DNA from 3 places in the Paenibacillus sp. y28 genome. Region 1 is predicted to be linked to each of the others. Evidence: riboswitches for the same ligand, from Rfam matches in the RefSeq annotation. Region 1 holds a riboswitch; each other region holds the start of a gene.
What was found. Region 1 has a riboswitch for cobalamin ahead of metE (5-methyltetrahydropteroyltriglutamate--homocysteine S-methyltransferase). Riboswitches for the same ligand answer to the same signal wherever they lie in the genome.
Positions count from the first base shown of each region.

Region 2: linked by a shared signal. The riboswitch ahead of WBG83_RS12750 (ABC transporter substrate-binding protein) and the one ahead of metE (5-methyltetrahydropteroyltriglutamate--homocysteine S-methyltransferase) in region 1 are both predicted to bind cobalamin.
Region 3: linked by a shared signal. The riboswitch ahead of nrdI (class Ib ribonucleoside-diphosphate reductase assembly flavoprotein NrdI) and the one ahead of metE (5-methyltetrahydropteroyltriglutamate--homocysteine S-methyltransferase) in region 1 are both predicted to bind cobalamin.

Region 1 is NZ_JBBBNV010000023.1:20,322-27,731, forward strand. It holds gene WBG83_RS16910 (hypothetical protein) at 1-113, shown strand, start outside; gene WBG83_RS16915 (DUF6630 family protein) at 133-591, shown strand; gene WBG83_RS16920 (hypothetical protein) at 783-1,220, opposite strand; gene WBG83_RS16925 (rod shape-determining protein) at 1,424-2,500, opposite strand; gene metE (5-methyltetrahydropteroyltriglutamate--homocysteine S-methyltransferase) at 2,893-5,169, opposite strand; cobalamin riboswitch at 5,343-5,538, opposite strand; gene WBG83_RS16935 (energy-coupling factor ABC transporter ATP-binding protein) at 5,661-6,554, opposite strand; gene cbiQ (cobalt ECF transporter T component CbiQ) at 6,556-7,353, opposite strand; gene WBG83_RS16945 (energy-coupling factor ABC transporter substrate-binding protein) at 7,350-7,410, opposite strand, start outside.
Region 2 is NZ_JBBBNV010000014.1:5,273-12,682, forward strand. It holds gene WBG83_RS12730 (ABC transporter ATP-binding protein) at 1-295, opposite strand, end outside; gene WBG83_RS12735 (ABC transporter ATP-binding protein) at 292-1,227, opposite strand; gene WBG83_RS12740 (ABC transporter permease) at 1,255-2,142, opposite strand; gene nikB (nickel ABC transporter permease) at 2,139-3,080, opposite strand; gene WBG83_RS12750 (ABC transporter substrate-binding protein) at 3,082-4,683, opposite strand; cobalamin riboswitch at 5,013-5,217, opposite strand; gene WBG83_RS12755 (DUF445 domain-containing protein) at 5,440-6,690, shown strand; gene WBG83_RS12760 (sulfurtransferase TusA family protein) at 7,109-7,410, shown strand, end outside.
Region 3 is NZ_JBBBNV010000019.1:86,033-93,442, reverse strand. It holds gene WBG83_RS15485 (hypothetical protein) at 335-847, shown strand; gene nrdF (class 1b ribonucleoside-diphosphate reductase subunit beta) at 837-1,814, opposite strand; gene nrdE (class 1b ribonucleoside-diphosphate reductase subunit alpha) at 1,846-3,930, opposite strand; gene nrdI (class Ib ribonucleoside-diphosphate reductase assembly flavoprotein NrdI) at 3,917-4,276, opposite strand; cobalamin riboswitch at 4,516-4,725, opposite strand; gene WBG83_RS15465 (hypothetical protein) at 5,221-5,382, opposite strand; gene WBG83_RS15460 (5'-deoxyadenosine deaminase) at 5,605-6,939, opposite strand; gene WBG83_RS15455 (PucR family transcriptional regulator) at 6,992-7,324, opposite strand; gene WBG83_RS15450 (PucR family transcriptional regulator ligand-binding domain-containing protein) at 7,251-7,410, opposite strand, start outside.

The sequences.
Region 1 (7,410 bases):
CTCCTGAGCCTTATCCGGAATGGGACCCTTCGCTGCGTCTCATCGATAACTTTTACCGCAAACACTATCCCGATTATATTCCGAACCGACACGGGGCTTTGTTTCAAGCATAAAGGAATGGAGGACATCCACATGTCTGCTAAACATATCGTCCCCTTCATATTTGAAGATAAAAAAGATGTAGAAGCCATTCTAGGCGATTCAAAGACGTTCGACATACACGAGGCCGTGTTGGACTACGGACTGTCCACAAAAAAGCTCCTCTATCTTGATTATAAAGGCGAGGAAGGGAACGAAATCGTCCACTATATGTTGGATTATGAATCCCTGCATAACGTTGAATTAGCTGCTCAGGATGAGCTTGAGGAATTAGGGGATCATGACGACTATGAATATTTACCCGAGAAAATCAAGGCGGTCAACAAAATCATAGCGACACGGGGGTACGGATTGTTCACTTACCCGACCTTTAGCGACTACTACGCCCTCTTCATCGCCAAGCTCGAGCATAAAGCAGAATTGCTGCGGGTGGATCTGCTTCTGGATGATGATATCCCCGAGCAGGAAAGATTCATACAGTATTATGACTGAATGATTGAATGCTTGAATGGTTGAACTATAAAAATAGAAGCAGTGTGATAGATTTGCTTTCTCTCAGCTCGCTGCTAAATACAAGAAGATGCCGGGCAGCTGATGTCCGGCTCATTTTCCAATTTTTATAGACCAAGCTCAAGGATGATTTGTGAAATTACCTTTGATTATTACTAAGCCGGCCGGTTTCTTTATTCACGGCTTCCTGCGGCCGAAAGAATTGCGAGCAGCTTCTCGCTGTCCAATTTGCTCATTTTCCCGTACTTGTTATGCCCCTCGATCAATACCTCAATTGCAGCCTGGCCGGAAGAGACCCATACGCCAATTGTCAACGACTCGTAGGAGTCGGGATGCTCGGTGCCGACGGTTGTAATTTTGTAATCCGGCAGCCGGGACATTAAAATTTTTGTGTTTTCCCAGGGAACCTGCTGCAGCATATTCATAACCGCCTCCACCACCTTCGGCTCCTTGAGCAGCTGAACACTTTTGTCATCCCGACCGTCCGGCTTGCTGATTTGAAGATTGATGTTAGGCGCAGCGGAATCCTGCTGTAAAGCTTCTTTCGGACTGCACCCGGCCGCAATGCTCAGGATAAGCAAAAGTGCAGCAAGCACTGCTTTTTTCACCATGCTGTCCTCCTTACGCCTGACTTGTGGAATAATATAATAAATTTGCAAGAAAAATCTAGAAAAAGCACTCTCTTTACATAACGTGCTACCTCTACTTAAGGTTGCAGCTGCTGTCTCTTAAAGTGTCCGGCAGGGATGCGGCTTTTTTCCCCGCTCCATACTGTTCCTGCCTTTTCGCTTCTATTTTTGCTGATACCGGCCTTCTAGGAATTGGCTCCGGCTTGCTCCAAAACGTCATTCGCCTCCGGCGGATAGGAGGATTTTCTTGCAGAGCCGGCGGATGCGGCTCGTTCCGCCTTGTAGCCGAGCATTTTCCCGGCCCCTTGCGCAATGCATTCCATCGGCTGCTCGGCAACAAGAACCGGGACACCGAGTTCACTTTGCAGCCGCTGATCCAGCCCGTACAGCAGCGCCCCGCCGCCGCACAGCAAAATTCCCTGCTCCATCACATCCCCCGCCAGCTCCGGGGGGCACTGCTCCATCGTACGCCGGACACTCTCTACAATCGCAATCGTAAAGTGATTGAGTATCTCGTAAATCTCCAAAGCCGTAATCGATATCGTCTTCGGCAAGCCTTCAACCAGATCATTCCCGCGGACATCCATCCGCACCTCCGCTTCCGGCCAAATCGCCGAAGCCATATTTTTCTTGATCTCCTCCGCAGTACGCTCGCCAATGACCAGATTATAGGTCCGCTTCACATATTCGATGATGTCCTGATCCAGAGACATGCCGCCAACCGGAATATATTGGCTGACCACAATGCCGCCCAAGGCTATCAGGGCCACCTGGCTCGTCCCGCCGCCGATATCCACCACCATGCTCCCGATAGGATCTGCGACAGGCAGCCCTGCTCCAATCGCAGCCGCGAGCGGCTCCTCCACCGTGGTCAGCTTCTTGACTTTCTTGTGCACGACCATTTCCTCGACGGCGCGTTTCTGCACATTGGTCATGCCGCAGCGGACGGAGACGAACACCTGGGAGCTGCCGAACCAGCTGGCCCGTCCTTGTATTTTGCCGATAAAATGCTTCAGCATGGCGGACGCGATGTCGAAATTAGCAACGACGCCGTCCTTTAACGGGTACATCACCTCTATGTTCGCAGGAGTTCTTCCGATCATCGCATACGCTTCCTCGCCAAATGCCTGCAGCTCCCCGGTATCCCGGCGGATAGCCACCACAGACGGCTCCGCCAGCACAATGCCCTGGCCGTGCTGATAAATAAGTGTATTGGATGTGCCCAAATCTACCCCGTATCGTTGTTCAAACCTTTTAAACATACACACGCTCCTTCTCGCTGTTCCCGGTCTGTGCCTGGATGCGGTACGGTATCTTTCATACCATTCGGGATAGACCGCTGCGCTTTGGGGGTCAAACGGGAATAGGTGGAATGTTCCATTTTTGGAGTTCAAACTCGAAATAGGGCTTTCCGTCTTCTCCCTATCTCCTGTCATTTCCGCAAATCAAAAAAAGCAACCTCTCCGGAAACGCGATTTTATCGCAGTCCCGGGGGTTGCTGTACTATTTTTGGAAAGGATGAGCGCCCTGCAGCGTTTGGTAAAGACCGGCTGCGGCAAGAATAACCGCCCGCGGTCGCCTCATTTGTCGTTCAACTTCATAATGAAGCAGCTTCCGGCGTATGGCGCGGACATCTGCGGTAATGCACTGTTGCTTATTGCAGCTTCGCCCTGACCGCTTCGGCAGCCTGCACCATGTTGCGCAAGGATTTGACGGTTTCGTCCATGCCGCGTGTTTTCAGGCCGCAGTCCGGGTTAATCCAGAACAGGCTCGGGTCCAGCACGCGAAGGGAACGGTCGATCATCGAGACCATTTCTTCGACAGCAGGCACGCGCGGGCTGTGGATATCATATACGCCAAGGCCAATGCCTTTGCCGTACACCGTTTCCTCAAAGCTGTGAATCAGCTCTCCATGGCTGCGCGAGGTTTCAATGGAAATGACGTCGGCATCCATGTCCGAGATAGCCCCAATCATGTCATGGAACTCGCAATAGCACATGTGAGTGTGAATTTGTGTCGTATCCTTGACGGTGGAGGTAGACAGACGGAAAGCATCGACAGCCCACTGAATGTAAGCCTCCTTATCCTGCTGCTTCAGCGGCAGCCCTTCGCGGACGGCCGGCTCATCGACCTGAATCATTTCGATGCCTGCCTGCTCCAGCGCTTCCACCTCGGCGCGCAGCGCCAAGGCAATCTGGTAGGCCACCTGCTCGCGGGACAAGTCATCCCGCACGAACGACCAGTTCAGAATCGTCACCGGACCGGTCAGCATGCCCTTCACCGGCTTCTTGGTCAAGGACTGCGCAAATACGCTTTCCGTGACCGTCATCGGGGCGGTAAAAGCCACATCCCCATAAATGACAGGCGGCTTGACGCAGCGGGAGCCGTAGGACTGTACCCAGCCGTTTCTTGTAAAAGCAAAGCCCGCCAGCTTCTCCCCGAAAAACTCCACCATGTCCGTCCGCTCGAATTCGCCGTGGACGAGCACGTCAATACCGAGCTGTTCCTGTAATTCAATCCAGGTCCGGATTTGGGCTTCAATGAACTCGCTGTACTGCGATTCGCTCCATTCGCCTTTTCTCCATTTTTGGCGAGCCTGACGCACCTCTGCGGTTTGCGGGAAGCTGCCGATAGTGGTTGTCGGCAGCAGCGGGAGCTGCCATTGGGCCTGCTGCAGCGGTCGGCGGTCGGCAAACGGAAGCGCGCGGCCGAACTTCTGCTTCGTAATTTGTGCAATCGCCTGCTGAATCGCGGTCCGGTTCCGCTCCGGAGATGCATTAAGCTGCCTGCGGGCTTCCCGGCTTGAGGCCAGCTGTCCGGATACGGCTTCCGGCCCGTTCTCCAAGGCCTGCTTCAATACCGCAAGCTCCTCCAGCTTTTCTTCCGCGAAGGCAAGCGCATCCTTCAAGACAGGGTCCAAATCGGTCTCCGACCGGGTCGAGACCGGGACATGAAGCAGGCTGGAGGACGGCTGCACAATGAGCCGGTCAGCTGGAACGAACGCCGCCAAACGACCGGCAAGCCTGATCGCCTCATCCAAATCGGCCCGCCAAATGTTTCTTCCGTCAATCAGCCCGGCTGCCAGAACCTTATCCTGCGGGAAGCCGTGCTTTTGAAGCTGCTTCAGGTTCCGCCCGCGATCATGCAGGAAATCCAGTCCGATTCCCTGTACCGGAAGAGCGATGACCTGCTCGTAATAATCGACCGCATCAAAGTATGTTTGCAGCAGCAAGCTCAGCTTCGGTGCCGCCTGCTTCAGCTCCGTGTACACTTTATTCAGCAGCTCCACATCCCCGGCTGTGACGGTTGTGGATAAAATCGGTTCATCCACCTGAACCCACTGAACGCCCTCCGATTCCAGCTCCTGCAGCAGCTGTGCATACAGCGGGATGAATGTGGCAACCACCTCAGCCACCGGCGTGCTGCCGTAGCCTTTGGACAGCTTCACAAACGTCAGCGGCCCGAGGATAACCGGCTTGCCTTCAATGCCAAGCTGCTGCCTGGCTTCCCGGTAGGCCGCCAGCGGGCGGTTCTCGGTCAAGACCGGTACCGTATCATTCAGCTCGGGAACGATATAGTGATAGTTGGTGTTGAACCATTTGGTCATCTCGCAGGCAGCCGCCTCCTTGTTCCCGCGGGCCATGGCAAAATAGGTGGCCAGCGGAACCGGACCGCCCTCATAGGCAAAGCGCTTCGGAACGATACCGAACATGACGGCCGTGTCCAGCACATGGTCATACAAAGAGAAATCTCCGACCGGAATAAGCTCGATGCCTTTGTCCTGCTGCACCTTCAGATTGTCCAGCCGAATGGCCGTAACCTCCCGGACGAATTCATCCTCCGGCAGCTTGCCTGCCCAGAACTGCTCCAGCGCCTTTTTCCACTGTCTGTTTGCGCCAATGCGCGGATACCCCAAATGACTGCTTTTCATTTTTACCCAGCCTCCCATGGATTGGTTCAGTTTCTTGTCATCTATTGCCTAAATCTAAAATAGAAAACAAAAAAAGACATCATTTACCCCATAGAAAATAAAGGTAAAGATGCCTGCTGGTCTGTCGATCAGTAGCTCCCATCTTTAACACCTCCCTATCTCCCGTAGGTACTGCAGTGTTGTCAAAATAGGCAGGTCTCCTGGCTCCAGAATCCTCGCATGTCGCAAACCTTCCCAGTCCGACGGACCAGTGGCATTTCCTTGCGGCAAGCTCCTCTGTTACAGTGGCGGGACCGCGCCGGTGTTGCACCGGACTTCCCTTTTAAGCCTTGGCTGCTGCGCCAAAGCACCTATTTCCACGCTATGCGGTTGTTTTGGTCTATCTAGGTTACAATGAATAATAATACACATATTTATATTTTTATGCAACACCTAGTATTGCTGCCTTTGCTCCATGCAGCCGGATAAGCATGCCAGGCAATGATCATCCTCTATGTCCCGGCAAAGGGAAGGCGGTTCAAATACCGCTTCATTTCCTCCACCGTCCGGGGTGGAGCCGAATGCTCTCTCACCTGTTCGGGCAGCGCCTGCCACAGCTCAAGCAGCATCGGCAGCTCCAGCCCCAGCGCCGTAATCGCAGCCTCATTCCGAAACACCTGCTCCGGCGTGCCCGCCATGACGCACCGCCCCTGATCCATAACCAGGATCCAGTCTGCCCAGGCATAGGCCAAATTCATGTCATGGGTCGCCATCACGACGGTAATGCCGCTCTTGTGTACCCGATCCAGCTCCTCCATTAGCTGGCGCTCCGAGCCCCGATCCAAGTAAGCCGTCGGCTCGTCCAGCAGCAGCAGCTCCGGCTCCAGCGCCAAAACACCGGCCAGGGCGACTCTTTTTTTCTGGCCGAGGCTTAAGTGGTGCAGCGGCGTATCCGTCAGGCGGTCCAGCCCCATGGCATTGAGCACCTGCTTCACCCTGTGCCGAATATCCGCCTCCGCCACGCCGGCATTACGCAGACCATAAGAAACATCTTCCCCGGGCGTGTTCAAAATTAACTGCTGCTCCGGGTCCTGGAACACAAGCCCCACCTGCTGGCGCAGCTTCTTAAGCTGCTTGGCCTGGTAGGACAGCTCCGTCCCCTTCCACAGCAGACGGCCGGAGGATGGCCGGTGCAGGCCGAGGGCGTGCAGGAAAAATGTTGATTTGCCCGATCCGTTATGGCCGCAAATGGCCGTTCTGCAGCCGGCCGGGATACGCAGCGTCAACCCGTTTAACGCCGCGTTCGCGGCGCCGGGATAGCTGAAGACGACAGACTCCGCCTCCACAATCGGATGAGTGCCCTCCGTCAAAAAATCCATGTTGTCCGCCTTCGCGCGTTCATTCATCTTATCCCCTCCATCGCAACCACAGCTCCAGCAGGAGCAAAAGCAAGACGCCTGCGCCGCTTTCCGCCTTATAGCGGAAGGAAATCCCCTTCGGCTCGTACGGTGCCATCCGGATGTCGCCTGTGAAGCCCCTGGCCATTAAGCCGAAGGACAAGCCCCGGTACCGCTGCATCGTCTTGCCGAATATTCGCACAATAAGCAGCGCCGTATCGTTCAGCCTGCCTTTAAACCCGGCTTGGCCGCCCCGGGCCCGCTGGGCCGTATACATATCCCTCGCCGTCTGCGACAGCAGGAATATAAAGCGGTACATAATCAGCATCAGCTCCAGCAGCAGCGGCGGCAGCTTCAGCTTGCCCATCACTTGAAACAGATCCGGCATCGGCGTTGTCAGCGTAACGAAGAACATACAGGACAGGCAGGCCGCAATCCGGACAAGCAGCGTCAGCGCAGTCTCCAGCCCGGACTCCGTAACATAAGCCGTCCAGCCGCCTGCGGTGTACTGAATCAGCAGGGAAGCCCCGTCCGCGGCCTGCCCGGCCGGAGTCAGCTGCACAAGCAGCGCCGGCAGACTGGCCATATAGAACAAGCAGGAGCTTCCCAGAAGCATCAAATAAAACCGCGCCGGGATACGGGCATATCCGATAATCCAGAGGGACATCCATGCGCCAATCGCCAGCTGCACCACCGGGTGCGCCGCATAAGCCAGCACAAACAACAGCGCTGCGAGCCCGCTTTTCCACAAAGGAGAAACGGCTCGCAGCTTGTTGGTGTACGATATCGTATCGATGCGCTGCATCATTGGGGCTTCGTTTTGCCCGATCTGCCTCTGAACAGCCCCAGCACGTAGCCGATAAAG
Region 2 (7,410 bases), on a different contig from region 1:
GCAATGCGGCATCGGGATGCTGGAATATAAGCTGCAGCTGTGGCCGAAGCGGGCGCAGCTGTGCGGTGGTGTAGGCGGTGATATCCTGACCGCCGAACCAGATTTTACCGGCATCGGCCGGGATCAGCTTCAGGACAAGCCGGGACAGCGTAGACTTCCCGCAGCCGCTCTCGCCTACCAAACCAAGCGTCCTGCCTTCCGGAATGGCAAACGAAACGTCCTGCACCGCCTCGGTCCGGCTGCGGTTCAGCCAGCCGCCGCGAAATGTTTTGCTCAAGCCCTCCACCCGAATCATGAAACGATGCACCTCACAGTCCGTTCGTCCGCTTGCTGCAGGGGCGGCTTCTGAACCGCGCATACCGCCTGCCGCTTCGTACAGCGGGGATAGAAGCTGCAGCCGGTCTGTTCCTCCAGCAGGCTTGGCGCTGAGCCTGGAATCGGGATCATTCCCGCCCCCGGCATAGAGCGCAGCAAGCCTTGGGTATACGGATGCTTCGGATCGCCCAGCACCAGGCTCGCCGGACCGAGCTCCACCAGCTGTCCCGCATACATGACACCGATTATATCGCACAGAGCCCGGGCAACATGGAGATCATGGGTAATCACGATCATGCCCGCTCCCGTCTGCTTGGCCGCCCGGTGCAGCAGCCCGATCACCTGATTGCGCACGAGAGCGTCAAGCCCCTTCGTCGGCTCATCGGCAATCAGCAGCGAAGGCGTTCCAGCAGTGCCGATGGCCGTCAAGATACGCTGCTTCATTCCGCCGCTCAGCTCGAAGGGATACTTGCGCAGCTTCTCTTCCGGCTCCGGCATATCCATCCGCCTGAGCAGCTCCGCCGCCTTGGCGCGCCTGGCCTTGGGCGAAACCAGCCCTTGAACGGCTTCAGCAATCTGATAGCCGACACGCAGCACCGGATTGAGCGATGTCGCCGGATTTTGCGGGATAAAGGCAATTTCCCGGCCGCGCAAGCGCCGCATCGCTTCGTCATCCAGTCCGGTCAGCTGCTCGCCCTTGAACAAAATAGATCCGGAAACCTTGGCATTGGAAGGCAGCAGCCGCGGAATAGACAGACCCAGTACGGATTTGCCGCTGCCCGTCTCTCCGATAAGGCCTGCAATTTGACCCTCCTCCACATCCAGAGCCGCATCGTCAACGGCCCGTACAACGCCGTTCCCGGTCCGAAACTGCACACTGACGTGCTGAATGGATAAAAGCTTGCCTGGCACAGGCTGTCCCTCCTTCCGTCTGCTTGGTCACGACAGCCAGGTTTTGTCCTGGGTCAGCTTGGAATCGAACGCGTCCCGCAGCGCATCCCCAAGTAAATTCATGGACAAGGCTACTGCAGCAATGCACAGCCCCGGCGCCACAATGAGATGAAGATGGCTTCGAAAATAAGATCGCGCATCGCTGACCATCACCCCCCAATCGGGTGCGGGCGGCTGCAAGCCGAGCCCGAGAAAGCTAAGAGAGGCGATAGACAAAATAACCCGGCCCAGCCGAATCGTAAACAAAACAAGAAGCGGTCCGATCATATTCGGGAGCACATATTTGCAAATAATATACGGATGCCCGGCACCGACAGCGCGAATGCCCTCGATATAGCTCTCCTCGCGAATTTTCATCGCTTCGCCGCGCACAACCCGGGAGAAATCCGCCCAGGAGGTGAAGATAAGCGCGATAAACAAGCTTTTGGTGCCCGGGCCAAGCGTGCCGGCAATCGCCAGCATCAAGCTTAAGCTCGGCAGGCCTTGAAACATGCTGATAAAGCTCTGCAGCCATTCATCGACTCGGCCGCCGAAATAACCGGCCGCCGTTCCAATAACGATGCCTATCAGCATCGTTGTCGCCGTTACAGCCGCCGCCAGTACAATGGATATACGGCCGCCGTACAGCAGCCTGCTGAACACATCTCGCCCGAGTGTATCTGTCCCCAGCAGATGGGTAGCCGACATCGGGGCAAGCCGCTCGGACATCTTCACCTGCACCGGATCATAGGGAGCAAGCCATGGTGCCAGCAGGCTGCAGAATAGAACAACCGCCAGCACTCCCACAGCAATACAGCCCGAAATATTCAGCGCCCGCCCCAGTCCTCTCAGCCGATCGGTGAGGGGAAGCCGTTCTCCCGTACGACGCACGATCATTTCAGCTTCCCTCCCAGCTTCATCTGCGGATGTATAAAACGGTAGGAGATGTCTGTCAGCAGATTAAACAGCACATACACCGCTCCTGTAAAAACAACGTAGCCTTGAATCACCGGATAATCCCGGCGGTAAATGCCTTCCACGGCGAATCTGCCAATCCCCGGCAGCGCAAAAATAACCTCGACAATTACAGAACCGCCGAGAATCGAACCGAAATACGTCCCGATCACTGTTACAAGCGGAATAAGCGCATTACGGATCGCATGGCGCAGCACAATGCTCCGCTCTCGCAGGCCTTTGGCTTTGGCGGTCAACATATAGCTCTGGTTCATGACCTCCAGCAGGGATGCCCGGGTCAAGCGCATCAGAATCGCGCTCGTTCCGGCGGCCAGCACGATAGCGGGCATAATCAGATGCTTCCAGGTGCCGTAGCCGCTCGTGGGCAGCAGTTGGAGCTTCTCCGAGAACAGCGTAATCAGCATAATAGCCAGCCAGAAGCCGGGAATGGAGACAACGGTCAATGCTATGGCCCTGCCCGCATGATCCAGCCAGCTGCTGCGCCTCAGCGCCATCAGCATCCCGAGCGGAATGCCCGTCCCTGCAGCGAAAACAACCGCCAATACCGCCACCGAAAGTGTAACCGGCAGGCGGCGGGCAATCTCGCCGCTTACCGAGTCCTTTGTCATATAAGAGGTGCCAAGGTCACCCTGTACCGCCCGGAGAAGCCAGCGGCCGTATTGAACCGGCAGCGGATCGTTCAGGCCGAGCTCGGCCCGCTTGGCATCAATCTCTTCCTGCGTCGGCTCTCTGACCCCGCTCATGCTTAGCGACTCTACCGCCGGATCGCCTGGGGAGATGACGCTTAAAACAAATGCAATCATCGAGATGCCCAGCAGAACCGGAATCGCAGCGGCAATTCTGCGGAGGAGGTACGCCATTTTACTTCGCCCACTCCAGCTGCGAAAGGGTTGTTCCGTAAATCGTCGCCTGATAGCCTTTAATTTTTTTGTTATACGCAATCAGGCTGGCATCGTTAAACAGTGCAATTGTCGGCAAATCGTCGGCCGAAATTTGCTGCAGCTCATCGTACAGTTTCTTGCGCTCGTCCATGTCCAGCACGCCCGCAAGCTGCTTCACCAGCTCATCGGCATGCGGATTGCTATAGCCAAGGCCGTACGTTTTGTTGCTGGAGCCTTCACTGGACAAATAGTTGGTCAAAATCGTGTACGGATCGCCGTTCGGCAAGCCTTGAGTGCTCAGCGCCAGATTGTAATGGCCCTTGGCCTGCGCGTCCTTGAAGGCGGCGCTGTCCAAAATCCGAATCTCTACATCCAGACCAAGCTCCTTGAATTCCGCCTGCAGCAGCTCAGCCTGCGCCTTGTACGGATAACGGTCCAGACCATAGGTAGGCACGAGCAGATCGACCTTTTCCCGTTTGCCGCCCAGCACCTCGGCCGCCAGACGCTTCGCCTCCGTCACATTGTATTCGACCGGAATATCTTTATAAAAAGGCGACGTAACGTTCAGCAGATTCACTGTCGGCGTCGGATAACCAAGATACAGCTCCTTCACCAGCTGCTGGCGGTCAATAGCGAGACTGAGTGCTCTGCGCATCCTCACATCGTCAAAAGGAGCTTTTCGCCCGTTAACCTGAATATAGTGGGAAATCGTAGATTTGGTCGCTGACAGCTCAAAGCTCGGGTCCTTAACCAGCTCCTTGGCCAGAGCCGGAGGAATAGCCCCAATATCCATAACCCCCATAATTTCACCGGATTTCAGCGCAGACAAGCGGGTATCCGGATCAGGAATGACACGGACGCGGATACGCTTCGTTTTCGCTTTTTCCCCGTAATAGCCGTCGTAGGCTTCCAGCAAGGAATATTGGTCCTTTTGGTGCTCGATCAGCTTGAACGGTCCCGTGCCCTGCGGCAGCCCGTTGAAGTCGCCTTGGGCGTCAAAGTTTTTCGGGCTGTACATCGGGCTTGCAAAATTGACCATCGAATACGGCAGCGTCGGCTGCGGATTATCGAATACAAGCTGGAACGTCAAATCATCGACCTTCACCACATCCTTCAGGCTCGGATAGGTGCTTTTCATGTTCAATGTATAAAAAGGCGAGGTTTTCGGGCTGACCTGCTTGTACCGGTTGAAGTTCGCAAGGACCGCGTCCGCGTTGAATTTCTCCCCGTCATGGAACGTGACATGTTCCTGCAGCTTGAAGGTCCAGGTTTTGCCGTCCTCCGACATGCTCCAGGACTTGGCCAGCTTCGGCGCCGGCTTGCCGTCTTCGCCGGATGTAATCAGCGGCTCCCATACGTACAGAATCGAGCTTGTATAATAAGCGTCCTTCGGCCCTGGGGCGAGATCGCGGTGAGCAGCCAGAACAACCTCCTCCGGCTGCCGGGACGCCGTTCCCGTCTGCTGCGGATCACCCGCCTGCGGAGCAGCGCTGCTGCAGCCGAAGACAATCATCATTATGCACGTCCATAGAACAACCAGCGCCGCCGGTTTCAAAATGTGTGACATGACCAGATTTCTCATGTTTCCCTCTCTCTTGTCCGTTGCTCGAACATATTATTCGTAATTATTACGATTAACAATATACCAAATTGGGCTTGCTTTGAAAAGCACCTTTGCTCTTATTGCTCTTATTGCTCTATTGCTTATTGCTCTCTTTCTTTATTTCAATTCGTTTGATTCGTGCCGCGTTCATCTCTTCCGCTTAATCCCCGTCAAATTGCAGGACAGCTTCGCTTCTGGCGGCAGCAAAAAAGACATCTCTCCCCCTCCGCATGAAAAAGGTAAAGATGCCCATAGGTTTACTATGCCCCTGTGGCCGTCCTAACACCTCCCTATCTCCCGTAGGTAACGCAGTGCTGTCGAAACAGGCAGGTCTCCTGACTTAAGCGTCATCATTGCAGGCTGTCTTCCCGGCCGCTCAGGCCAGTGACGTCTATTGCTGCAACTCTGCTAATACAGTGGCGGGACCGTGTCGGCATTGCACCGAGCTTCCCTTTTAAGCTTGTGCCGAAGCAGCCCTTCGGCGAAACAAGCACCTGTTTCCGTTATTCGATTGTCCTACATCCTTCGTTAATCATAAACGAACCTCCAGGATTCGGCAAGAAATTACAGCCGAAAATGTGATTTTCGGTGGAATTCGGCAAAATAACAAGATATTATTTACCTGAATGTACTAATTTGACCCTCGAACGAGCTATACTAGAGCTGGACACTTTTTTTTGCAGAAGCAGCATTGCTGCTCTAACCATTACTTGTATGATTAAAGGTGGAACTGTCATGGCCAAAAAAGAAACAAAGCATATCGCCACCCTGTCCTTAGGTGTCATGGCCGCGGGGTTCGCGGCAACCATTCCGCTGCAGGATGCAGCTTGGGGAAGGCTGCTGCAGAGCGGCTTTGAGGCCGGACTGGTCGGCGGGCTGGCCGACTGGTTCGCCGTCACCGCCCTGTTCCGCCACCCGCTGAACATTCCGATCCCGCATACCCGCCTGCTGCCCAAGAACCGGGACAAGCTCACGGATGCGCTCGTCTCCGCGCTGGAGACCCATCTGCTCAACAAGACAAGCATCGAGGACAAAATCCGCCAGCTTCAGCTTACGTCCCGCTTGCTGGATACAGCCGAGACGGAGCTGCAGAAGGACAGCGTGAAGGCCGGTATCCGGTCTTTTCTGAAGCATACTGTGGACAGCATCTCAGCGGATGCTTGTGCGGGCTGGCTGCAGAAAGAGCTCGCGGCGCTTATCCGGTCTGTAGAGCTGAGCGGCACCGTCGATTGGATGGCCAGGGAGCTGGTGAACCGCCGGGTCGAGGAATCCGTCCTGGACTTTGCAGCCGATAAGGCGGCGCAGTGGGTGCTTCGCGAGCAGGTTCGCTTGTCGCTGGGCCGGATGGCGATCCAGGCCATTGAGCGGCTGGAGCTGAGCGGGATGATGGCATTTGCCGTGAACGCGTTTGTCGGCTTTATGAACGAGGAGAAGCTGGGCGGCATCCTGCAAAATCTGATTCTCTCCACCCTGAATGATCTCCGAACACCCGGTCATCCCGGGAGAACCCACATGCTGGATGCGATTCGGACCGAGCTTGCGGCGCTGGGCTCCAATCCGAACGTAAACAGCCACCTGGAGCAATGGCGGGAGAAGCTGATTGAGAGCTTCATTACGGAAGAGAAGCTTGCCCGTGTTCTAAACGTGATCAAGGAACTGCTGATGGAGTGGATTGAGCAGCCGGAATTTGCGGACACAATCATCGTCCCTTTCTTATCCGGGCTTATCGAGAAGGCTAGAAACAACCCGGAACGGCTGCAAGCCGCGGATCAATGGCTCGTCGCCAAAATCATGGGCTTTATGGAGCGCAATTATTCCAAAATCGGCGATTTGGCCCGCGAGAACATTTCCAAGCTGGATGATGAAGCATTAATCGAGCTGATTGAAGACAAGGCCGGCAAGGATTTGCAGTGGATTCGGGTAAACGGAGCGATCTGCGGCTTCCTGATTGGTCTGGTGCTCTACGGGGTGAAGGCGCTCTTCTAGGAACCGGTTGCATCCGGGATTTCGAGCTCGCTCCATTCATAAGTAAATGAAACGCACAGCTTCCCTTCTTTGGGTCAGCTGTGCGTTTTATTGTTACTGAAGCGCGTGCGCGCGCCAACTCTAACAGCGATTCGCCTAAGCAACATTGGCGCTTGACGTTTAATCAACATTGATTTATATTATTTACATACCCATACGGGTATATGTACAATGAGGCTGATTGGAGGTCTATGGATGGAAATTGGCAGCAGCTACTGCCGTATGAAGCAAAAGAGTTGATGAATACTAGTTACTGAGCGAAATAATGAGCTGGATTACAATAATTCTTACATTCAACAGGATACGTAAAAACATTAATTTGGCGGAATGAATCATCGGGCTGAAGAACTGAAGAAATTGCTCAAGGAGGGGTTAGTTCATGGCTATCAAAGTAGACAAAGTGTTGGACGCAAAGGGTCTTGCTTGTCCGATGCCCATTGTCAAGACAAAGAAAGCTCTAGAAGAACTTGCAGCTGGTCAAGTTCTTGAAGTTGAGGCTACGGACAAAGGCTCGTTAGCCGACATTCAAAGCTGGGCCAAAACAACGGGGCATCAATATCTTGGCTCCAATCAAGAGGGAAACGTGCTTCATCATTTTGTACGGAAATCCGATCCTTCCGAGGTTAAAGAGGAGCGCAAATACCCTCATACGATAACAAATGAAGAGCTGGAGCAACAAAT
Region 3 (7,410 bases), on a different contig from region 1:
TTGATATCGAAAAAGTGCGGCATTCCGGTCAGACTGATGCTTTTGCAGCTAATCCTTGCTAACGCACAAGGAAATAATTGTTTTTCATCAAAAAATAAAAAAGGCCCCTTTCTTTAACCGTGCTTGTTCCCCTCTAAAAAAAGAGACCCATCCGCCCACGGCGAGACTGGTCTCCGTTTTCATTTATTGGTCAATGGAATCCGAATTTCCTTGTCCTTATCCCCGGTATAATACCAGAAAATATAAATGTCCGCCTCCGTGCCCTCGAATCCGGCATACACGTCAATCGCCTCATTTGCACGCGCGCAGCTCCCAGCGCGCGGTGTTTCGCTGCATGACGGCGGTCGGTCGACCACATGCTGCCGCTGCCCAGGAAATTCACCTTGGCTTGATTGCCTGGGATGATTTCTTTTCCGCGAAGCATATACGTTTAATTCACTTTCTCAAAAGTCACATGCTCGATTTCATGCCAATCCGTCTTGAATACCGTTATAAACACATCCTGGCACACATCCTCAGCATCGTCGGGATGATGCAGCATGAAGAAGCACGTTTTGTATACATCCTTTTTGCAGGCTTCAAACAGCTCTTTGTTGGTCAAGCGCCCTCCTCCTTCCTGTGTATGCTTTATAAACAACACCGCATTCAGAAAGGTTCATTATTTTTATTGGCAGGGATGAGGCGCAGCGGGAGAAACCGCCGAAGCAGGTCAGCCGCCGCTGTAATCAGTAAAAAAAGCCGTCCTGAACAGGACGACTTTGTTTTGCGTTCCAATTGGAACGGCATATTGGGTGCAGGTGGATTGTTTCTCGCTATGCCTTACAGGCCTTCATTCATTAGAAAATAAAATCGTCGTCTGTCAGCGGCTCCACGTTGGTGGTGCGGACGTAGCCGTTTCCTTTTTTGGAGAAGAAATCGTGCTGCTTCGTTCTGGTGCTGATCCCGTTGAACACGATCGGGTTCACTTCTTCCTCCGGGAAGATGGTATCCAGCCCCAGATTCATCAAGGCTTTGTTGGCGTTGTAGCGCACAAACCGCTTCACTTCCTCCGCCAGCCCGATCGACGAGTACAGCTCCTCCGTGTAACGCTCCTCGTTCCCATGCAAATAGTGAAGTAAGCCGTGGAACGTTTCCAGCGCAGCCTGCTGCTCATCCTCATTCAGCTCCGCGAATACTTCCTGGGCAAGCACGCCGACATACAAGCCGTGAATGCTCTCGTCCCGCAAAATCAAATCGATGATTTCGCCGCTGCTGGTCATTTTGCCTTGTCCGGCCAAATAGAGCGGATAGAAAAATCCGCTGTAGAACAAATAGCTTTCCAGCAGCACGGAAGCCGCCATCGCCAAATACAAATCCTTCGGCGTTTCGATAGAACGGTAATATTGGGAAATCGTCTCCGCCTTCGTCTGCAGGCGCGGATTCTGCTCGACCCAGCGGAATACGCCGTCGATTTCTTCGGTTGTAGCCAGCGTGGTGAAAATGCTGCTGTACGATTTGGCATGGATCTGCTCCATCATGCCCATGAAGGCGAGCACCGCCTTCCGCTGCAGCCCTTCCACATGCTCCATAATCTTGGGCATCCCGACGCCGCCCTGCACGGTATCGAGCAGCGTCAAGCCTCCGAGCACTTTCATGTACAGCTCACGTTCATTATCGGATAACGTCATCCATGACATTTTGTCATCGGACAACGGAATTTCTTCATCTGTCCAAAACTGCATAATATTCTGGCTCCAGAACGTACTGGTGAAGTCATCATCCGGCCGGTTCCAGTTGACGGCCCGCAGCGGCCCTTTATTGGCTTTGTTATCCATCTTCAGGTTCTCCTTTTGGGTCAAGCACTGGTTACACCGAGCAGCTGACGCATTCTTCGACGGACAAGCGGTTCGTCCGGGTATAGTACAGCGACTTCAAGCCTTTTTTGGCGGCATAAATATAGTAACGGGCCAGCTGTCTCGTCGTCACGTCGCTGTTCACGTGCAGGACGGTCGAGATGCCTTGATCGATGTGCGTCTGAATTTCGGCAATCAAATCAATGACCTTGAACTGATCCATATTATAGGCGGATTTATAATAGAAGAAATTGTCGCGATTCAGGTAAGGCATCGGATAATACGTCGTTGAATTCGCGTAGGTCCGCGTTTCAATCGGCTCTACAATCGGCATGACACTGGAGGTGGCATTCTGAATGTAGGAGATGCTCTGCGTCGGCGCAATCGCAAGCCGGTAGGCGTGGTACAGGCCTTGCTTCTGCACCTTGGCTTTCAGCTCGCTCCAGTCCTGCGGGGACGGAAGCTCCATGCCTTCAAACAACGCCTTCGCCTTCTCCGAGACCGGACGGTAATCTTCGCGCTCATAGCGTTCAAAGTAGGTGCCCTTGGCGTATTCGGACTGCTCGAAGCCGTCGAAGACGATGCCGCGCGAGGCTGCGATGTCGGCGCTTTTCTCCAGGGAATAGAAGTTCAGTGCCATAAAGAAGGCTCTGGCGAATTGAATCGCGTCGCTGCTGTCGTAGGCGATGTTGTTTTTGGCCAAATAGCCGTGCAGGTTCATCGCGCCCAGCCCGACCGAATGCAGCTCGCGGTTCGCTTTGGCGACACCCGGCGCATTGGAAATGCTGGTCATATCGCTCACCGCAGTGAGAGCGATCATACCTTCATGGACGGATTCGCGGATTTTTTTCCGCTCCATGACGTTGGCGATGTTCAGCGACGCCAGATTACAGCTGATGTCCCGGCGGATAACATCGGACTGGCCGTAATCCCCGATCTCGGACGTTTCCTGAAGCTGGAAAATCTCCGTGCACAGGTTGGACATCTTGATTGTGCCGATATCCTTCAGCGCATGCCCTTTGTTGGCGTTGCTGCGGTTCATAATATACGGGTAGCCGGATTCCAGCTGAATGGTAGCAATTTTAATCAGCATGTCCCGCGCGCTCATGACTACTTTCTTTTTCACCCGGTCATCGGCAAGCAGGCGGTCGTACATTTCATCCATGTCCATGTCGTCCATATGCTGTCCGTACGCTTTGTAAACGGAATAGGGAGCAAATACATGCAGCGGCTCGTTGCGCTCCGCCAGCGTGTACAGCTTGTTCGGAACGATAAGCCCGATCGACAGCGTTTTGAGCCGTGTTTTCTCGTCGGCATTGATTTTTTTGCTGTCCAGAAACTCCATGACGTCCCAGCCGAAAATATTGTAATACCCTGCGCCCGAGCCTTTGCGCTGGCCCATTTGGTCGGCGTAGGAGAATGCATCCTCCATCAGCTTCAGCACCGGCATAATGCCCTTGGCCGCCCCTTCGACACCCTTGATCGGCTCGCCGCGGCCCCGCAGCTTGGACAGGTTGACCGCAACGCCGCCGCCGATTTTGGAAAGCTGCATACACGTCCCAATGCCGTAGTTAATGGAATTGAGCGAATCGTCCAGCTCCAGCAGGAAGCACGATACCATCTCGCCGCGTCTGCTTTTCCCGGCATTCAGGAAGGTCGGCGTAGCCGGCTGCAGCCGGCGCTCCATCATCGAACCGGCCAGCGCGCGGGCCGCCTCCATGTCGCCACGGGCCAGATGCAGCGCTACAATCGCAACCCGGTCCGGATAATGCTCCAGATAAAGAGAGCGGTCATTGCTTTTGACGGCATAATCGGTATAAAACTTCGACGCAGCCATATACGAAGGAAATTCAAAACGGTATGCATGCGTAATGCCATAAATTTCTTCTACCTGCGCCAGCGTGTAGGTTTCGAGCACATTTTCGTAGAAGTCTTCCTCAATCATATATCGGATTTTATCGGCTGTCGTGGCAAAATGAATGCTCTTCTCACGGACTTCCTCCATGAACGCCTCTACGGCCTCACGGTCCTTATCCAGTTGGAAAAAGCCGTCCTCGGTCCGCTGCATGAGCATGTTGTTCAGTTCAATATGACGCAACTGCGCTCACCTCCTGTTTGAATCGTTCTACATCCTTCATTGTTCCGGCCAGCTCGAACTTGCTCAGCACCGGGACGCTGTACAGATCCGCGATCCGGTCGGCGCTGCGGGCGAAGCCTTCGCCCCAGTTGCGGTTGCCGCTGGCCGAAACCCCCTTCAGCTTCTGATGATTACGCTTCAAGAAGGAGAGCGTCTTATCCGGCGCCTGGCCGAAGCCGGTTGTATACGTTACGAGCACGAACGGCTCGTCGATAATCATTTCGTGATCAATCGGCACCGCCTGCATATTCAGCTTGCCGATGAATCTTTTTACATTCCCTGTCTTGGAATCGTAAACGATAAGCATTATGTAGTCTCCCTTTCCCTATCCCCTGCGCCCGGAACACCCTCCGCCGATTGTCCGCAAGCCGGTCTTGTTTATTCTTGAAATAAAAAGCAATGCCGTGCATGCAAGCGGAATTCACTGTTATCCAGCGAAAAAGGCGCATCAGCGACAGGCGTGCCGGATGCGCCGAATACAGGCAGGGCTTATTCAAGCCTGACAAGTAAACCGACGTAACGGACACCTTCCTATCGACCGTAGGGGTGTGTCAATGTGTGCGGGCAGGTCTCCTGGCTCGGGGCACCTTGCGATGGGTCCGCCTTCCCGGCATCAAAGCCTTGCGCCAGTGGCTGATTGGACCGAATCTGCTCCCTTACAGTGGCGGGACCGCGCCGGTGTTGCACCGGACTTCCCTATTAAGCTTTTTTCACGATAGCTCCAGATTAGAAGTCACTCGCTCACGCTCATAAACCCGCTTCTAGTCTAGCTTCTTAACGGCCGGTGTCCTTGCACAAGGACCGCAAACCCGCTATTTGGTGAAAAAAGCACCCGTCACAACCATATGTAGATTGCTTTAAATAATTTATATCAATATCTTGTGCATGTCAATTGGTTCGAAAGCCTATTTTTCTACTAAAAATCATACGTGATCCTCTGAATGCGCCATACTGCTCCGTTTTACGGCAAACCACAAAAACAAACTTTTTTTCGATCCAAAAAATGTAAATCGCCGCCATCCGGCATCCCGCGCGGGTTTGGCGGATTCAGAGGCCGATTGTGGATACGCTGTCATCAGCGATTCAAAAAATAGGCGGCGCTTTTGTCCAAAACATGCACATCGGCATGAATGGGTCTCAGGTACCTTGACCGCAGAAAGGGACTCGTTCATCGGTTTCTATCACCGGAAAAGGTCACTGCGCGCCCAGAGGGAGCTTTGCGGGTGATAACAACTACGGGGAGCGGAACCGCTAGTCGGATCGCCAAATGGCCGCCCCATAGCTGGAGCAGCCCCTATTCAGCAATCCGCCCGTCCATGGCGCGGGCAAACAATCCGTCGTAAACACCGTTTTCATATCCAGCCTTTGATCCAGCAGCTTGATTGAACCAATTGATCCGGACGCTCCGATCATCGCTCCTCGCTCATGTCACCGGGGCCTTAGCGGCGGCCGGGAGGACAGCCGTCAATCAGCCCCCAATCCCCCGGGGCCAGCACCGCCTCCCGCTTCTTGCCGGCCCAGATCCCCAGCAGCTCATGCCATTCCATATCGGCTCCCCCCATCGGGTACAAACTCCGGCGCTGCCGCCGTACAACACACCGGATAGACGGCGCTTCCCCTCACAACAGCGGTTCCTTATCCTCCAATACGTTCCAGCAGCCGCCGGATGCAGCGGTCCGTCTCTGCCAGCACCACTGCTTTATCCACCGTCAGCACCGTTTTGTTCTCCATTACAATATTGCCGTCAATCAGAACCGTATCCACATCGGCGCGGCCCGCCGCGTATACGAGCCGTGAATACACATCCGCGTCATAAGCGGGGTACGCATGAAACTCGTTCAAATCCACAAGCTGCAGGTCCGCTTTTTTCCCCGCTTCAATGCTCCCGATTTCACGCTCAAGCCCAAGCACCTCTGCGCCGCCTATCGTCGCCATCCGCAGCGCTGTTTTGGCATCCATCGCCCTTGGCCCGTGTTTCACCTTATGCAGCAGCGCCGTCAGCTTCATCTCCTGGTACATGTCGAGCGTGTTGTTGCAGGGAGCCCCGTCCGCCCCAATCCCCATAGCAATCGAGCGGGTCAGCAAATCCGGCACCTCCGCTATGCCGGAGGCCAGCTTCAAATTCGACCCCGGACAATGCGTCAGCTTAACCCCGCGATCCCGGACGATCCGCTTCTCCTGCTCGTCGAGCCATACCCCGTGAGCCAGAACAAGGCGCGGCGTGGCAAGGCCGATATGGTCAAAATAAACCACATTGCGCATCCCCAGCTCCCGCTCGACCAGCTCAATTTCGCTGCGGTTCTCCGAGGCGTGCGTATGCACCAGCACCCCGTACTGCTCCGACAGGTCGCGTACTCCAAGCAAAAGCCGCTCCGTGCAGGACAGCACAAACCGGGGGCAGAACGCATAGCCGAGACGCCCGCCGTCGTAACCGTGCCACCGTTCCAGCAAATCGACGCTTTCCTGCATCGAACGGTCTGTATCCTCGGCAAGCGACTCCGGCACGTCCTCGCCCCGGTCCATCATCACCTTGCCGGAAATCGCCCGAATTCCGCTCTCTGCCATAGCCCGAAAAGCGGCATCCGCGTGACGGACCGTTTCCATGTCCAGAATGGTCGTTGTGCCGCTGCGGATCAGCTCCCCGATGCCAAGCAGCGCCGAGTAAAAAACGGACTCCTCATCGTGAGCGCCCTCCAGGGGCCAAATCCGTTTTTTCAGCCAGTCCAGAAGCTCCATATCGTCCGCCCGCCCGCGGAACAAGGTTTGGCACAAATGCACGTGAGTTTGAATAAAGCCGGGCAGCAGCACCTTGCCGCCGGCGTCGATAACCCGGTCCGCCGCAGCGTTCAGCTCTGGCGCAACCGCCTGGATACGTCCCGCTTCAATCCATACATCGCCAGTAAACACCTCGTCCTTGGCGTTCATCGTTACAAGCTGCGCGTGTTTAATCAATATGGATGGTTTGTTCATCAGAAGCCTCCTCCAGATGTCCGTCTTGGCCGTACGCGGCCCGGAACGGGCGTCAGCGGCCGAGGCCCATTCTGGCTGCCGACCTCAGCTCTCCGCTCCCTCGCGCGCCGGCAGGCTCGCCTGTAGACGCACGCTTTGCCACATGCACCGTCCCTTCTATACGGTGACGGAACAGAAAAGCCAGTTTCAAACGCAGCAAATCATTGACCTTCTTGAAATCAATACCAAGCAGCTCGCTGATTTTCTCCAGCCGATAGGCCGCCGTGTTGCGTTGAATGTACAGCTGCTTGGCTGCTTCCGCAATCTGCCCGTCATGCTCGATGAAGGTCTCCAGCGTTGCCGGCCGCGCCGCGCTCATCCAGCCTGCGCAGCAGCCCGACCGCATTCTCGGGCGCATCCTTCATCAGATAGGCGGTTGTAAACAGCAGCTCCCCGGCCTCAATCCAGTCGGAAATATCCGGTGCATCCATG